Regions from separate parts of the Ruegeria sp. YTSA144 genome, predicted to be linked through region 3. Evidence: riboswitches for the same ligand, from Rfam matches in the RefSeq annotation. Region 3 holds a riboswitch; each other region holds the start of a gene.
What was found. Region 3 has a riboswitch for cobalamin ahead of AC2FF8_RS18410 (DUF1636 family protein). Riboswitches for the same ligand answer to the same signal wherever they lie in the genome.
Positions count from the first base shown of each region.

Region 1: linked by a shared signal. The riboswitch ahead of AC2FF8_RS20015 (DUF4198 domain-containing protein) and the one ahead of AC2FF8_RS18410 (DUF1636 family protein) in region 3 are both predicted to bind cobalamin.
Region 2: linked by a shared signal. The riboswitch ahead of AC2FF8_RS10905 (DUF1636 family protein) and the one ahead of AC2FF8_RS18410 (DUF1636 family protein) in region 3 are both predicted to bind cobalamin.
Region 4: linked by a shared signal. The riboswitch ahead of AC2FF8_RS19405 (hypothetical protein) and the one ahead of AC2FF8_RS18410 (DUF1636 family protein) in region 3 are both predicted to bind cobalamin.

Region 1 is NZ_JBXWNA010000017.1:12,648-16,177, forward strand. Features, by position in the region: gene cbiQ (cobalt ECF transporter T component CbiQ) at 1-264, opposite strand, end outside; gene AC2FF8_RS20005 (NikL family nickel/cobalt ECF transporter subunit) at 264-839, opposite strand; gene cbiM (cobalt transporter CbiM) at 836-1,447, opposite strand; gene AC2FF8_RS20015 (DUF4198 domain-containing protein) at 1,454-2,239, opposite strand; cobalamin riboswitch at 2,371-2,569, opposite strand; gene AC2FF8_RS20020 (ROK family transcriptional regulator) at 2,695-3,530, opposite strand, start outside.
Region 2 is NZ_JBXWNA010000004.1:82,981-86,510, forward strand. Features, by position in the region: gene AC2FF8_RS10895 (ABC transporter substrate-binding protein) at 1-484, opposite strand, end outside; gene AC2FF8_RS10900 (ABC transporter ATP-binding protein) at 501-1,274, opposite strand; gene AC2FF8_RS10905 (DUF1636 family protein) at 1,271-1,627, opposite strand; cobalamin riboswitch at 1,725-1,921, opposite strand; gene AC2FF8_RS10910 (D-lyxose/D-mannose family sugar isomerase) at 2,021-2,686, opposite strand; gene AC2FF8_RS10915 (carbohydrate kinase family protein) at 2,703-3,530, opposite strand, start outside.
Region 3 is NZ_JBXWNA010000011.1:64,538-68,067, forward strand. Features, by position in the region: gene cobN (cobaltochelatase subunit CobN) at 1-761, opposite strand, end outside; gene cobW (cobalamin biosynthesis protein CobW) at 767-1,822, opposite strand; gene AC2FF8_RS18410 (DUF1636 family protein) at 1,824-2,198, opposite strand; cobalamin riboswitch at 2,291-2,497, opposite strand; gene AC2FF8_RS18415 (SLC13 family permease) at 2,724-3,530, opposite strand, start outside.
Region 4 is NZ_JBXWNA010000014.1:48,124-51,653, forward strand. Features, by position in the region: RNA gene ffs (signal recognition particle sRNA small type) at 1-96, shown strand, start outside; gene rsgA (ribosome small subunit-dependent GTPase A) at 265-1,290, shown strand; gene AC2FF8_RS19400 (alpha/beta hydrolase family protein) at 1,330-2,250, opposite strand; cobalamin riboswitch at 2,321-2,542, shown strand; gene AC2FF8_RS19405 (hypothetical protein) at 2,634-3,041, shown strand; gene AC2FF8_RS19410 (protein-tyrosine phosphatase family protein) at 3,033-3,530, opposite strand, start outside.

The DNA.
Region 1 (3,530 bases), on a different contig from region 3:
GACCAGCATGAACAGGATGAACCCATCCATCATGGCCATTCGCTTCAACGTCTTTCGCCACGGCAGACGGGAAACTATCAGAAGCGAAAGCGACACTGTCAGCGCCACGCAAAGCGCGCCGAGGGATGACAGCGCCACGGTCACGACAGCAAAAGCAACCGCCATGACGATACGCATCCGGGGATCCAGCTGGCTGATCAGACCGTCCGGCCCGTCACCGGCTTCGGCCAGTGTTTTTTCTTGGTGCCCCAGAACGTGTGCCATCAGGACGCCAGCTTGCGGCGGGCCGCCATGTAAAAGCCCAGACCGAACAGACCAACGATGTACCCGATCCCGCCAAGGATGGTTTGCAGGTCATTCTGTTCGCGATAGGCCGCAATCTCGCGCCTGAGCGGGCGCAATTCATCACGCACGGCTTTGGCGATAACCTGCTGTTCTTCGACGCTGAGAGAAGCCGCCGAACCGCTGGCCGGTGTCAAAGCAGCCGAAGACGAGTCTCCGGTTTCTGCCACGGCAACACCCAGAACCCGCGCGACATCTTCGGCAGACATCGTGACTTCGGCCACATGCCCGGCGCCAAGGTCAGCAAAGAAGGTGTGCGCCACGGCCGAGGTCGGCGTGTAGACAAAGAAACCGTCCGCATCCGTGACCGATCGACCCAGCTCGGCCCCGTCCGGGCCGGTGACAATGACCTCGGTCCCGCTTGCCATATCACCGTTGGAAAAGCCGATCTCGCCCTCGATCACGTCTCCCGACTCGAAAACGCCGGCTATGACCTTGTGCGCCAGGGCAGGCACGGGCGCACAGCACACAGCCAGTATGACAACCAGATGCTTCATGTGGTTGCTCCTCTGAAAAACAGTTCGGGCTTGACCTTGCGCGCCAACAAGACGGCGAACCCGGTCATAATCGCCTCGATGGCCATGACTGGAATATGGGCGAAGAAAACAAGCTTGGCAGCGGGCAGGAACTCATCCCCCGACAGCGCCAGGGAAATCGCGACCATGCCGGTTGTCGCCGCAATTGCAAATGCGCCGCCGACACCGCCCCAAATCGCACCATGCAAAGGTGTCCCGCGCGCGATCAGACGACCGAACAGCATTCCGGCCACCACCGCGGGCAGGGCGATATTGACGGTGTTGATCCCCAGCACCGTCAACCCGCCAAAGCCGAAGAAGACCGCCTGTAGCAAAAGCCCGACGAACAAAGCCGGGAATGCGGCCCAACCAAGCAGCAGCCCGGCCATACCGTTGAGGATCAAATGGACCGACGACGGACCAATGGGTACGTGGATCAACGATGCTACGAAGAAACTGGCTGACAGCACACCGGCAGTGGGGATGCGATCAAGATCCAGAGACCTGAGACCCATGGCGATCCCACCCGCGGCCGCTATGGCGCCGCCAACAACAACCGGGTTGGAAAGGGCTCCGTCGACGATGTGCATTCGGGGTTACTCCAGATCCCAGGCGCGAATCCAGATCACCGCATCCTGGCTGAGTTCTTTGCCCTCATGTTCGGTTGCCGGACCGGATCCAAGTGCTGCGAAACCCCAGTAGCCGGCTTTTGGAACGCCGAACGAAAAATACCCGTTGTCGTCAGATATGGCGACCACCGCACCACCCGGCATAGGGGACACTTTCGGTGCAGAAGCGGCCGCGCTGTCCATGTCGGGTTCGGCGGCCATGTATTCGATCTCGATCTCGGCCCCCGCAACCGGCTGACCATCAGCCAGCACACGGCCCGTGAAGGTTGAACCCGCGATGATGTTGGTCGGCTTGTTCAGCGGGACAATCTCGGTCGGCAGACCCACGGGATTCATCCAGTCGGTCGGTAATTCGTTGCGGTTCAGGAAGGCTTTGGTGAGCTGTTGGATATAGATGTCTTCGGATTCCTCATAGTAAGGCTGAGGAACCGTCACCAGCACATAGTCACCCGACCGTTTGACCGGGACACTGCCTTTGAACGCCGCGCCCTCGTTTTGCCCGCCGGTGAACCGGATAGGTTCCAGCGTATCCAGCAAATCGGTCTTTTCACCGTTGTGGATCACATAGAATTCCTGCGGCTTTTCCAGATCCATGACATGGCCGTTTTCGAACGGATGCCAGAAAATCAGCTTGACCGGCACATCACCCGGTTTCTCGATCATGGTGTCGGTGGTGTATTCCAAAAGGAAATGCGCATTTGCCATGGCAGGAAGTGCCATCACGGCAGCGGCTGCACTGAGCAGCGTTTTCATGAACAGTCGTCCTTGTCCCGTCGCGCCAATCCCGGCGCGAAATTCGTTTTGACCACAGGACATTCGACGCCAAATTACCCTTTCAGGCATCCTGGTCCGACGCACATCCCGTCGCCGATTAGGAGTGCCCGTTAGAGGGCACATGTCCGGCAGGTATCCTGACTTGCGGGTCAAAGCGTTGGACTGGCCTTCCCGGGCAAACCCCAGTGGCGTTTCAGCCCTGCTCGCCGCTTACAGTTGCGGGTGCAGTTGCGGAATTGGGCCTGAGCCCGCACCGCATTCCCTATTGATTCCAGAGCAAGCCCCGGAACCGGACATGCCGAGCGGCTTGCCAGACAACTCAGCCCTCGGTCAACGAAAATGTGCCGTGGCCGTCGAAAAAATGCTGAATTCGGCAATTTTGGGCGGGTAAATCGACTTCGTGAAAAATCCAAGGCAGCAGGATGATTTCATGCCTAAGCTTCTGAAAGATACCTTTCCGACAATGGCAGGCTTGCCGCGCCCAGTGAGCGTGCTTCCGGGCCCACGGTCCCTTCCAGCACCACGGGGCGCTCAAGACCGGTCAGGTTCAGCTTGGACAGTTTGTCTTCGACCATTTCAACCAAACGCGCCTTGATTTCCTGCGGCATCCAGCCGTCAATCTTCACGCATTCGAAATCTATCAGGCTACAGGATGAGACAATCGCATGGGCAATCCCGCTCGCCGTCTGTTTCAACCAGTTTTCCAGTTGAACATTTGGCACATCCCAACGTTCGGTCGTTTCCCATAAAGACAGCGAGGTCGCCCCTGCTGTCGTGATCGCACGCTCGAGCACATAAAGGCTGGCCACGTCGATAAGCGGCCTGACACCGCCCGTACCATCCGGCACAGGCAGGGGGCCGATCGCCCCCGAGTTTCCACGCCCCGAAAAGATCGCGCCATTGAGAACCACACCGCCGCCAATGAAAAACCCGATATAGAAGTACAGAAAATCCCTTGGTCCATCGGCCGGACCGAATACCAGTTCCGCACCACAAGCCGCCGTTGCGTCATTTTGCAGAAAAACCGGCATATCGAGGCGACCAGCCAGGTCAGCCTTCAGGTCTGATACGCGCCACGGGTCCATTTCTTCCTGAGGAACCTGAAGGGCCTGGGCCCAGTCCCACAGGTAGAACGGCATGGCAATTCCAAGACCCGCAATCCTGCCTTTGGCCTCGGGCGACATGGATGACATCATTTTGCCCAGACTCTGCGTGGAAAACTCCAAAGTGGCTTTCGGCGTTGGATAGTCATAGGTTCGCCGCTTGCGTT
Region 2 (3,530 bases), on a different contig from region 3:
TGCCCAGACGCAGAACGTCATCAAACAACAGGTTCATGCTGGCCTCGGGGCGATCCTTGTCCAGATGCACGCAGCTTTCGGACAGGATCATGGTCTTGATACCAAAGGGTTCCAGCGTGTCGGGCGTGACGTCACCGCCGGGTTTCATGCCATAGTACCAACCGGCAAAAAACAGATCGGGTTCGACGGCCACAAGGTTTTCAATGGTCGGGTATTTGGGGGCAAGCTCTGGGATATCGCCACGCTGAGCATCAAAATCAGGGCTTGTTTTGTACCAGCCGGTAATTCCGGTAAGCCCCACGATCTTGTCCTGAAGGCCGAGCGCAAAGGCCATATCCGTCATGTTCATGTCATGCACGACCAGACGTTCCGGCGCCGAGTCAAAAGCCAGCGGTTCGCCGCAATTGTCCACGGTGACGCCCTCTGCTGCCACCCCACCTGCCAAGCCAGCGAAGACGACCACTGGCCAGAGTTTCTGCATCATATGTAAGCTCCTGTTATTATGACAATTTCCGTTTTCGGATATCCAGTGCGGGGATCATGCGGCCTTCGTGCTGAAAGCACAGATAATCCACGCCGAATGTCTCACGTACCCGGTCTGGGGTCAGAACTTCGCCAACAGGCCCGAACCCTGTCAGACGCGTGGCTTTCATCAACGCCACATGGCTGGCGAATTCCGGGATCATGACCAGATCATGGACGATCATGACGACCGTTACCCCCAGATCAGCGACCAGAGACAGCATGTGCCCCTTGGCATCGGGGTCCAGATGGTTGGTTGGCTCGTCCAGAAACAGCAACGACGGATTCTGGGCCAGCGCGCGCGCGATATGTGCGCGCTGACGTTCTCCGCCCGACAGTTGACCCATCGTCTTGTTGGCAAAATGCGACAGCTCGGTCGTCGTCAGCACCCGTTCAAGATCAGCCTTGTGCTGAGCCACCGAACGTTCGCCCTGAATCGGGATTTGTCCCAGCGCAACGTAGTCTTGCAGGCGCATCCGTCCGTCGGGCATTTCCTGCTGTCCGACCACAGCAATGGAGCGGGCGCGTTGGCGGGCGGACAGGGTACGAAGGCTTTGGCCTTCTATCCAAACATCACCCAAGGCAATCCGTTCAATCCCGCACAGCAGTTTCAACAGAGTGGTCTTACCGGCGCCGTTCGGCCCGGCGATTGCCAGAATTGATCCTTCTTCCAGACGAAAGGATACATCCTGCAACAGGATATCACCATTGAGCGCGTAGTACTCCAGATCCTCGGCAACCAGAAAGCTCATGATGTCCCCCGGGTTGGCAAAGCGGGTATTCGCGACAGGGTCTTTGCGAAAAGGGCAGGAGGGCGGTCCGAAGCGCTGGTCCAGCCATCGTCGCTGTCGCCGAACTGGGTCGCGAATTCGACCAGGGCATCCAGGTCGTGTGATGTCTTAATGTCGCCGAACAGGTACTGCGCTTTGCCTGCGGCCTGAAATCCGACGGTCATGGCCCGTTCACAACCTGCCATGCAGGCCACCATTCGGGTTTCAAAACCGTCAGGCAGCTGAGCATCCAGCGCGTCTTGCGCAGCCTCGGCAGGCATCGTCCCCTGACATGTTGAACAGATCAGAACGTAGTGATCAGAATAGCAGGTCATTGCCGTCTCCGTCGTTTGCCAGATGCAGACAGAGGGCACATACCCAGATATTACGCAAACGCGCCATCAAGCCTCCTTCGGGGACGCCCCGCCCCGGGTTGGTTACCATGCGATGGCAGGTCTCCTGACTTGCGGGTCAAGGCTCGGCCCACCTTCCCAACCCATACGGGTCAGTGGTGAAGTGGCGTCGCTCTCCGCTTACAGTTGCGGGGGCAGTCACGGACTTGGCACATTCCAGCGCCGCACCGTGTTCCCATTTTCATCCCTTACGGAACCATCCCGCTCAGCTAGTCCGGCTATGCCAGACTTGTCAAGCGGCAGGCGAAAGGGTGGTGGATGGAATTGCAACAGTTGAGCCAGCGATCCTGCTGCGCCAGCCCGGACCGAACGGTGTCAATAGTCTGATACAAGAAGAAAATCCGGATCGGTATCTTCCTCGACCTTCGAAAACCGTGGGATCGGCTCTTCGAACACATTGTCCGTACGGTCGTCATTCACGGTCGATACCTCGCCAATAAGGCAATCGCCGCGCTCGGCCCAGAAAGCGTGCCAGATGCCGGGCATCAAAGTTACGCTTTGCCCCGGCTTCAGCCGCAAGTGTTCTCCGGGTTGCAAGGTTACAGGGCAGGCATCGCTTGGGACCGTCACCGGATTGTCGCGGTCGACGCCACCGTTTGGATCCGACGCATGAATTTCCAGAACGAGGTCGCCGCCGCCCCGGTTGATGATGTCTTCTGCCTTGACGATATGCCGGTGCATCGGAGAAAGCTGATTGTCTTTCGAGATCAACAGTTTTTCCGCATAGAGCATCCCGCGCCCGGATTTCAGATCCTTCGCCTCGCCATTGCGCAGAGTGAACAGAAACAGTCCAAGTTCGTCGAAACGGCCTTGTGCGTAATCGGTTATGTCCCATCCCAACCCGCGGCCGCGGATCGTTTCCGCCAGAGGGCTGCGCATTTTCTCGGGCGACCAATCCGCAAAGGGTGGCAACACGGCACCGAAGGACTGAATGAATGCTTGTGCCTGGGTCTTGATACGGTTGATTTCGGAACGTTTCATCATGCTATCCCGCAGGTCAAAGTTCGTGCGCCCAGGGGGGTTCCGCCCCGGCTCGGGAAACGGTCACGGCCGCCACGTCAGCGCCCAGTTCCATGGCTGCTTGCAGGCTTTCAGCCGTCAATCCGCGCAGACCTGATTTGGTCAGATGCCCTGCACGGCTGAGACCGGTCAGGACGCCGGCGTTGAACGTGTCACCTGCGCCGATCGTGTCGACCACTTCAACGGGCTTCACAGGAACCGAGACTTCGGAACCATCCGCCAGATAGCCGTGCGCCCCGTCGCTGCCACGCGTGACGATGACAACGGAAGGACCCGCCTGCAACAGCACAGACGCCTTCGCGGCTTCGGATTCAGCGCCCGGAATGATCCAGTCCAGGTCCTCGTCTGAAACCTTGACGATATCCGCTTGTGAGATCATGCGGTTCAAACGCGCTCTGAACCGGGTTTGATCCTTGATGAAACCCGGGCGGATATTCGGATCCAGCATCACCGCCCGGTCGGAACCGTGGCGGTCCAGAAGGGCGGCATAGGCATCTGCGCAAGGTTCACAGGCAAGGCTGATTCCGCCGAGATACAGGGCAGAGACAGCAGGAAGCTGATCGGGCATGTCTTCGGGCAGCAACATCCGGCCCGCGGTGTTTTCATCAACAAAGCTGTAAGTCGCGTGCCCTTCCGAGAGCTGCACAAAGGCAAGCGTGGTAGGACGGTCCGAGATGATCACATGTGTCGTGTCCACATGACTGGCCTTCAGCGCATCGATCAATTGCTGGCCGAACATGTCCGATGACAAACCTGTCAGCATCCCAACCGGAACACCCAGACGTCCCATCGCGACGGCTGTGTT
Region 3 (3,530 bases):
TGGTCCCGCAACCAGTCGGCGGCTACAGGCGCCTTGAGCGACGGGGCAAACAGGCCCACCGCCTCGAACCCACGAGCGCGCAGGCTGCGGATCAGGGCCGCGATCGGGGCGGTGTCCGCCGAGGTCAGGTAAGCGCGGTAGAAGGTGACGAGGATGCGTTTGGCGTTACCTTCGAACGCGGTTTCCACCGGGATTACGCCGCGATCCGGACACCACGCGCCACATTCGGGCAAGGTCTTGGCGCCCATCACCGGCCCGGCATAAAGCCCCGCCGCCAAAGCCATCTGCGCCAGCGCCGCCTGTGCCGCGACCTCGCCGCCGGTATCGCACAGATGCGCCAGCCGCCGCAGGGTGGAAACGGGCAGGGTGGAATAGTCGTCCAGCCGCGTGTCCTCGCGCCCGTCGGCGGGTAGCACCGCCAGCGCGATGCCTTTGGCCTGCGCCAGCGCCAGCACCTGCTGCAACCCGTAGGACCAGTAGGGCACCCCGCCGATCAGACGGATCAGAATGCCCTTGGCGCCCTCTAACGTCTGTTCGACATAGGTATCGACCGACAGGGGGTGTTTCAGCGCCGTCAGGTTGGCCAGCCGCAACGAGGGCATCCGCCCCTCGGGCCCGCCACCACGATGCCAGCCCGCCGCGAACGCACCCAGGTCGCTGTCCGAAAAGGACAGCACCACCAGATCCGCCGGGCTCTGGCCCAGATCGGTCGGGGTCTCGGTTTCCTCGAGCCCGTGGCTTTCGCGGAAGACGACGTGCATGGGTCTTACTCGGCAGCCTCACGCACACCCACGAGGATTTCGCGGATTTCCGCCTCTTTGATATCGTCATGCTCGGCGATGACGACCAGACGCGAACGGCGTTCTTCGCCGGGTTCCCACGGACGGTCATATTGGTGCCGTACCCGTGCACCGACCGCCTGAACCAGCAGGCGCATGGGTTTGCCCTGAACGGCAGCATACCCTTTGACCCGCAGGATGTTCAGCTCATTCGCCAGACGCTCGATATTGGCCACCAGTTGGGTCGGATCGGCTTGCTCGGGCAACTCGACGATGATGCTTTCGAAATCGTCATGCTCGTGATCATGGTGGCCGTCGTGATGCGAGGGCCGGGCGTCCATGTCATCCTCGGCGGCGGCTTCCAGACCCAACACGACGCGAACGTCCACGGCACCTTCGGCCACTTCGACCACGGGCAGCGGGCGCGGCGCCTCGGCGGCGATGATCTCGCGCGCCTTCGCCACGCCTTCGGGGCCGGCGAGGTCGGGCTTGGTCAGCAGGATGATGTCGGCGCACGAGATCTGATCCTCGAACACTTCGGACAGGGGCGTTTCGTGGTCGATCGAGTCATCGGCCATGCGCTGGGCATCCACCGCTTCGACATTGGGTGCGAAACGACCGGCGGCCACGGCCTCGGCATCGGCCAGAGCAATAACGCCGTCCACGGTGATCTTGGAACGGATATCGGGCCAGTCGAACGCCTTGAGCAACGGTTTGGGAAGCGCCAGTCCCGAGGTTTCGATCAGGATGTGATCCGGTCGCGGCTCCAGCGCCATCAGGGCCTCGATGGTGGGAATGAAATCATCTGCCACGGTGCAGCAGATGCAGCCATTGGCCAGTTCCATGATGTTTTCCGCCGGGCAATCCGGGATGGCGCAGGATTTCAGGATGTCGCCATCGACGCCCACATCGCCGAACTCGTTGACCACGACAGCAAGGCGCTTGCCCTGCGGGTTCTGCATCAGGTGACGCACCAAAGTGGTTTTGCCCGAGCCGAGAAAGCCGGTGATCACTGTGACGGGGAGTTTTTCGAGGTTCGACATGTCAGGCTCCAATCGGGGGAATGCGCGAGGCACAGTTCTTGCGAAAATGTTCGGGGCGTTCGCGCCATTTCACCAAGCCATCTTCAGTGGCCAGATACTTGGTCGCACCGTCGACAATGACGTCGACATGATCTGTTTCGCTCAGGTTTTCGTACACGAAGGTCCAACGGCCCGGCCCGCCGCGCAATACGATCGAACAGCCTTGATCGCAGTTTGACAGGCATTCAACGGCTTTCAGGGTGACACCGTCGGGCAGGTCCGCCTGTTCCAGGGCCTTGTGCAACAAAGCGCCCGGGCGTTGCGCGTCATCTTCGACAGGCAGGCCGCGACGGCAGGTGGTACAGACCAGCAGCTCGACTGGTGTGGTCTCGGTCATGTCTCTCATCCCCCCAAATCCTCTTCGCGGGGGACGGGGTTTCATGCGGGCCACGATTGGTCACGGACCCGACACCGGAACACCCCGCCCGGTTTCAACTTCGGTTGTTGGCAGGTCTCCCGGCTTGCGGATGCCAGAGGCGGGCCTCTGTCGGATGTCCCGCCTTCCCGGCCTTTGGGCCAGTGGCATTGGGCATCCTCTCCGTTCACGGTCGCGGGGGCGGCTGCGTTTGGCGGCATGACCGTTGACGCATTCCCTTTTCATCGGCTGTCACCGACACCAACGAAAGGGACATGCGGCACCGCTGGCCTGCTTGTCAAGCGAGTCGCGCGCAACAATGATGCAAAGGAGTAGAAAGCGACCTGTGGGCGTCGATGGGCGGCATGTCGTGCGGGGTTCAGCCTGAGATGGGCCCAGAGACCAACGGTATCTCTGCTAGGGTCGTACACTGTGGTGAGCGGGTGGCTCAAGGGAACCTGTCCCGATGATGGGAAAAGACCACCGAATACCCCGGATCCTCTCGCGCTAATAAATGACGTTGATCATGAGCAGCGAGACGACCAGAAACAGCACAGTCATGATCCCTCCGGACCGCACGAAATCCATCACCTTGTATCCTGCCGGCCCCATGATCAAGGCATTTACCTGATGGGTTGGGATGATGAAGCTGTTCGATGTTGAAATGGCGACGGTCAGGGCAAAGACGGCCGGATTCCCGCCAGCCGCTATCGCAATCGATACCGCCAGAGGCACCAGCAGAACCGTGGCCCCCACATTTGACATGACCAAAGAAAAGGCCGTCGCCAGAATGGCGATGCCGGTTTGCAGCGACCAGATCGGCCAGCCGTCCAGAATTATCATGATCTGCTGGGCGATCCACGCAGCGGTGCCTGTGTTCTGTACGGCTTGTCCCAACGGTATAAGGCAGGCGAGCAGGAATACGGTGTTCCAGCCGACCGCGCGGTATGCCTCATCCACGCTGAGCACACGGGTCAACATCATGCCCACCGCGCCGGTAAGAAGACAGAGTGAAAGCCGGACATCCGTGAACAGGATCAACGACAGCGAAATGGCGAAAAATGCCAGGGCCCAGCCGACTTTTTGCGGCCTCAGCTCGTCCTGTGGAAAGTCCGTTGTCACAACGACGAAATCCGGATCTCGTTTGATCCGCATCAGGTTGTCCCATCTGGTATGCGCCACGAGCATGTCACCGGCCTGGAACTTTTCGAGCCCGATCTGAGTGGATTCGTGATCCTCGGTCTCGACATGGCTCAGCGTCTCTTCGCCGCGGTGAATGGCCAGCAGCGACATCCCGTAGGTCTTGCGGAACAA
Region 4 (3,530 bases), on a different contig from region 3:
GAGGTTGGCGCGGGCGAGCGCCTCGCCAACCTGGTCAGGTCCGGAAGGAAGCAGCCACAACGAGCCCCGCTTGGGTCGATGTCCAACCTCTCACTTTATGAACCTTAATGAACCTTGGCCGCAGGAGGGCTTTATGATTGTAGCAAAGATCCTTCGGGCAGCACGGTTCTGACCTCACGGTATCAACTGACTGCCTGAACACATGACCCGGGGATGAGCGATTGCCATCCGTCGGGAGTGCTGTATCTGACGACAGGCAGGCCAATGTTTCTTACACTTTCGGACCTGGGATGGTCCTCTCACTTTGCTGCGCAACACGCGGCTTATCCTTCCTGCACACCTTTTCGCATCACTTCCGTTCATCGGGACCGCCTGATCGGGCTGAACCCGGATGGTGAAGTCCCGTTGCTGACCCTCGATCAATCAACCGGCACCTATGCCGTTGGCGACTGGGTTCTCACCGACGACGACAAACGCGTGCGCCATTTGCTCGACCGGCGCAGCCTGCTGCACCGGCGCGCCGCCGGAACAGGTGCCGCGACGCAACTGATCGCAGCCAATGTCGATGTGCTGATCATCGTCAGTTCCTGCAATGCCGATTTCAATCTGCCCCGGCTGGAACGATATCTGGCGCTTGCGCATCAGGCCGGGTGTTACCCGGTCGTCGTTCTGACGAAGGCCGACAAATCGGCGGACCCTGAAAGTTTCACGGGACAGGTACAATCATTGGACCCGTTCCTGACGGTTCTGGCGATCAACGCGCTGGACCCGGCAGAGGTTGAAAAGGTTCTGTCCTGGTGCCCCAAAAGCCAGACCGGAGCGCTGGTTGGCTCGTCGGGCGTTGGCAAGACGACGCTTGCCAATACCATGACCGGTCAGGTTCTCGCCACCTCGGACATTCGCGAGGATGACGCGCGGGGCCGGCACACGACGACCGCTCGGGCACTGCACCGGATGCGCAACGGCGGCTGGTTGATCGATACACCCGGTATGCGCGCGTTGCGCCTGATGGACGCTCAGGACGGGATCGACGACGTTTTCTCGGACCTTGCCGCGTTGAGCCGGGACTGCCGTTTTTCGGATTGCCAGCACAGCTCCGAGCCCGGATGTGCCGTGCAAAAGGCGATCAGCCACGGCACGCTTGACCCGGCTCGATTGGACCGGTGGCGCAAGCTTCGGCGCGAAGATCAGCGCAACTCAGAAACTGTCGCGCAGTCCCGGGCGCGGGACAAAGCGTTCGGCAAGATGGTCCGTGGCGTCATGAAGGAAAAGAAGCTTCGCAACCGGTGATGGCAGGACGGTGCCCGGCCCGTCCTGCGCCGCGTCTGGTCAGGCGATCAGTCGCGGCCAAACCGCTGCGTTGCGCCGGGCAAATGCTCCGATATGTCCAACCTCAGGCAACCCGAAATCGGCGGGGCTCAGCAGGTGACGGTTGGCATCGGGGCCGTATAGTTCCGCAAGCCGCCAAACCGCTTCCGGCGGCACCATCTGGTCGTCCTCGAAGGTGAACAAATCCACGGGCGTTCCAGAATCCTTCCACTGCGCCGCAGGTAACTCATGCCCGATTTCAGGCACATAATTCAAAGGCGCGGTACACCATTTGCGCCACTGCCAATAGACCGATGCCGGCAGGTCCGAGCCAAACCCGATCGCCTTTCCGGGAAGGTAGCCAAGGGCTCGGGCCAAAAGCGGAGCATGGCCGTACCAGAACAACCCCGCCAAACCCCGATAGGGCCACGGATGGTCGCTTAGGGTCACAAGCCCCGAACACACACAGATCATCCGGTCAATCAGATCGATATCCGGTTGCACAGGCCCCAACATCGCGCCGACGGAATGGCCGATGGTCCAGTGTTTCGCATTCGGGTATCGCCGACGCATTTCCGCCCGTGCCGCGGGCATGTCGATCAAGGCCCAATCCGCCATGGTCGCACGCGAATCTTTCAGGCGGCCGGTCAAGGAATGCCCATAATCCCGATAGTCATAGGTCAGGCAGGCCATACCCTTCTCAGCGGCAAGCCATCGTGCGAAATGACGGTAATAATCACGCGGCACACCCGTTGCACTGTTCAGCACAACGACGATTTCGGGCGAAGTCAGCGGGCTATACAATCGGGCGGACAGTGTTTTCTGCCCGGAAGGAAAGCGAAACTCCTCGGTCAATACCGTTTGCTCTGTATCCAACATGATCTCTGGCTTTTCGCTTGGTAAATCCGGTTTCCGAACCTCGACACCCTCGACATTATGCATGAACCTACATCGTATCCAGCATGACCAAGCGTCCGGCCAAAAGATCGGCTTGACTCGATGCGTACTCAAACGCTAGCGGTTGTGTGATGGTTTCCGGCCTCCACAAGGGGTCGGGATGAAAAGGGAACACGGTGCGGTAATGTCTGGTCATGCAGGCAACAACCAAATCCGCGACTGCCCCCGCAACTGTAAGCGGTAAGCGATGCCAAAACACCACTGGCCCGAAAGGCTGGGAAGGTCGGCAAAGCGATGACCCGCAAGTCAGGAGACCTGCCATCGGAAACGAAACCGAAACTCGGACGGGGTGTCCGGGCAGGTCCTGACGGCATCACGCTGTCCCACCTGTCCCAAATATCCTGTCCACCACGCGCGGAGGGCGCAGGATGATCTGGAAGACAAAAACGCATGAATTCAGTGCAACAGTATGTCAGCGGACGGGCAAAACCTGCCCCGCTTTGGCGCGGCTGGCGCGCTCGATATCCGAAGCCATGACCCAGGCGACCTCGGCCACAAGTGATGATTTCGAGATTGAGGGCAGCAGCGAGCTGTCACATTGCACCGACGGATGTCACGCAGTTTTCAGGGCGCAATCAGACAGCCTTCGTGTCTTTTGCGGCACGCAGCCCGAAGCAGCAATTGAGCCCCTGAACCTCTATGCCGAATTGGTCTTCGGAAACACGGTCAGTGCGATGCCATCCGGCGTCGTGCAAACCCCACCCTGCGCGATGATCGAAGTTTCCACGATCCGGCCGCGAAAACCTGTTTGCGCGCCCGCGCAGATTTCAATCTGAGTCCAGACTGACCTGTGCCTGCGCACGCTGCGAGGCCCAGGCCAGTTGCGCATCCGTTTCGACGGCGCAGGGGCGCACCGCCCGCAATCGTTCCAGCGCTGTGTCCGCGCGTTCGCCGCATTCAATCATCAGCCGCAGAACAACCATACCTGACCTGCCACAGCCCCCACGGCAATGCACCAAAACGCGACCTCCTCCTGACAGCGCGTGTCGGGCTGCGGCGCTGACGGACGGCCACGCGTCATCAATCGCTTGTGTCGGCGCTCCGAAATCTTCGATCGGCAGGTGAACCCATCTGCTGGCGCGGCTTTGAATGTCGCTGCCGAAATCCTTCGCCCCATCCTGAAGCATCTCGACATCCGTTGTCATCGATACAACAAGCCCCGGCTGCCAGCCTGCGATCATATCCAGATCGCTGAAATAATCCCCGCCACGTCCGGGCATCGAGGTCAGTGCAAGCGTTCCGCCACCGACTTGCAGGGCGTAGAT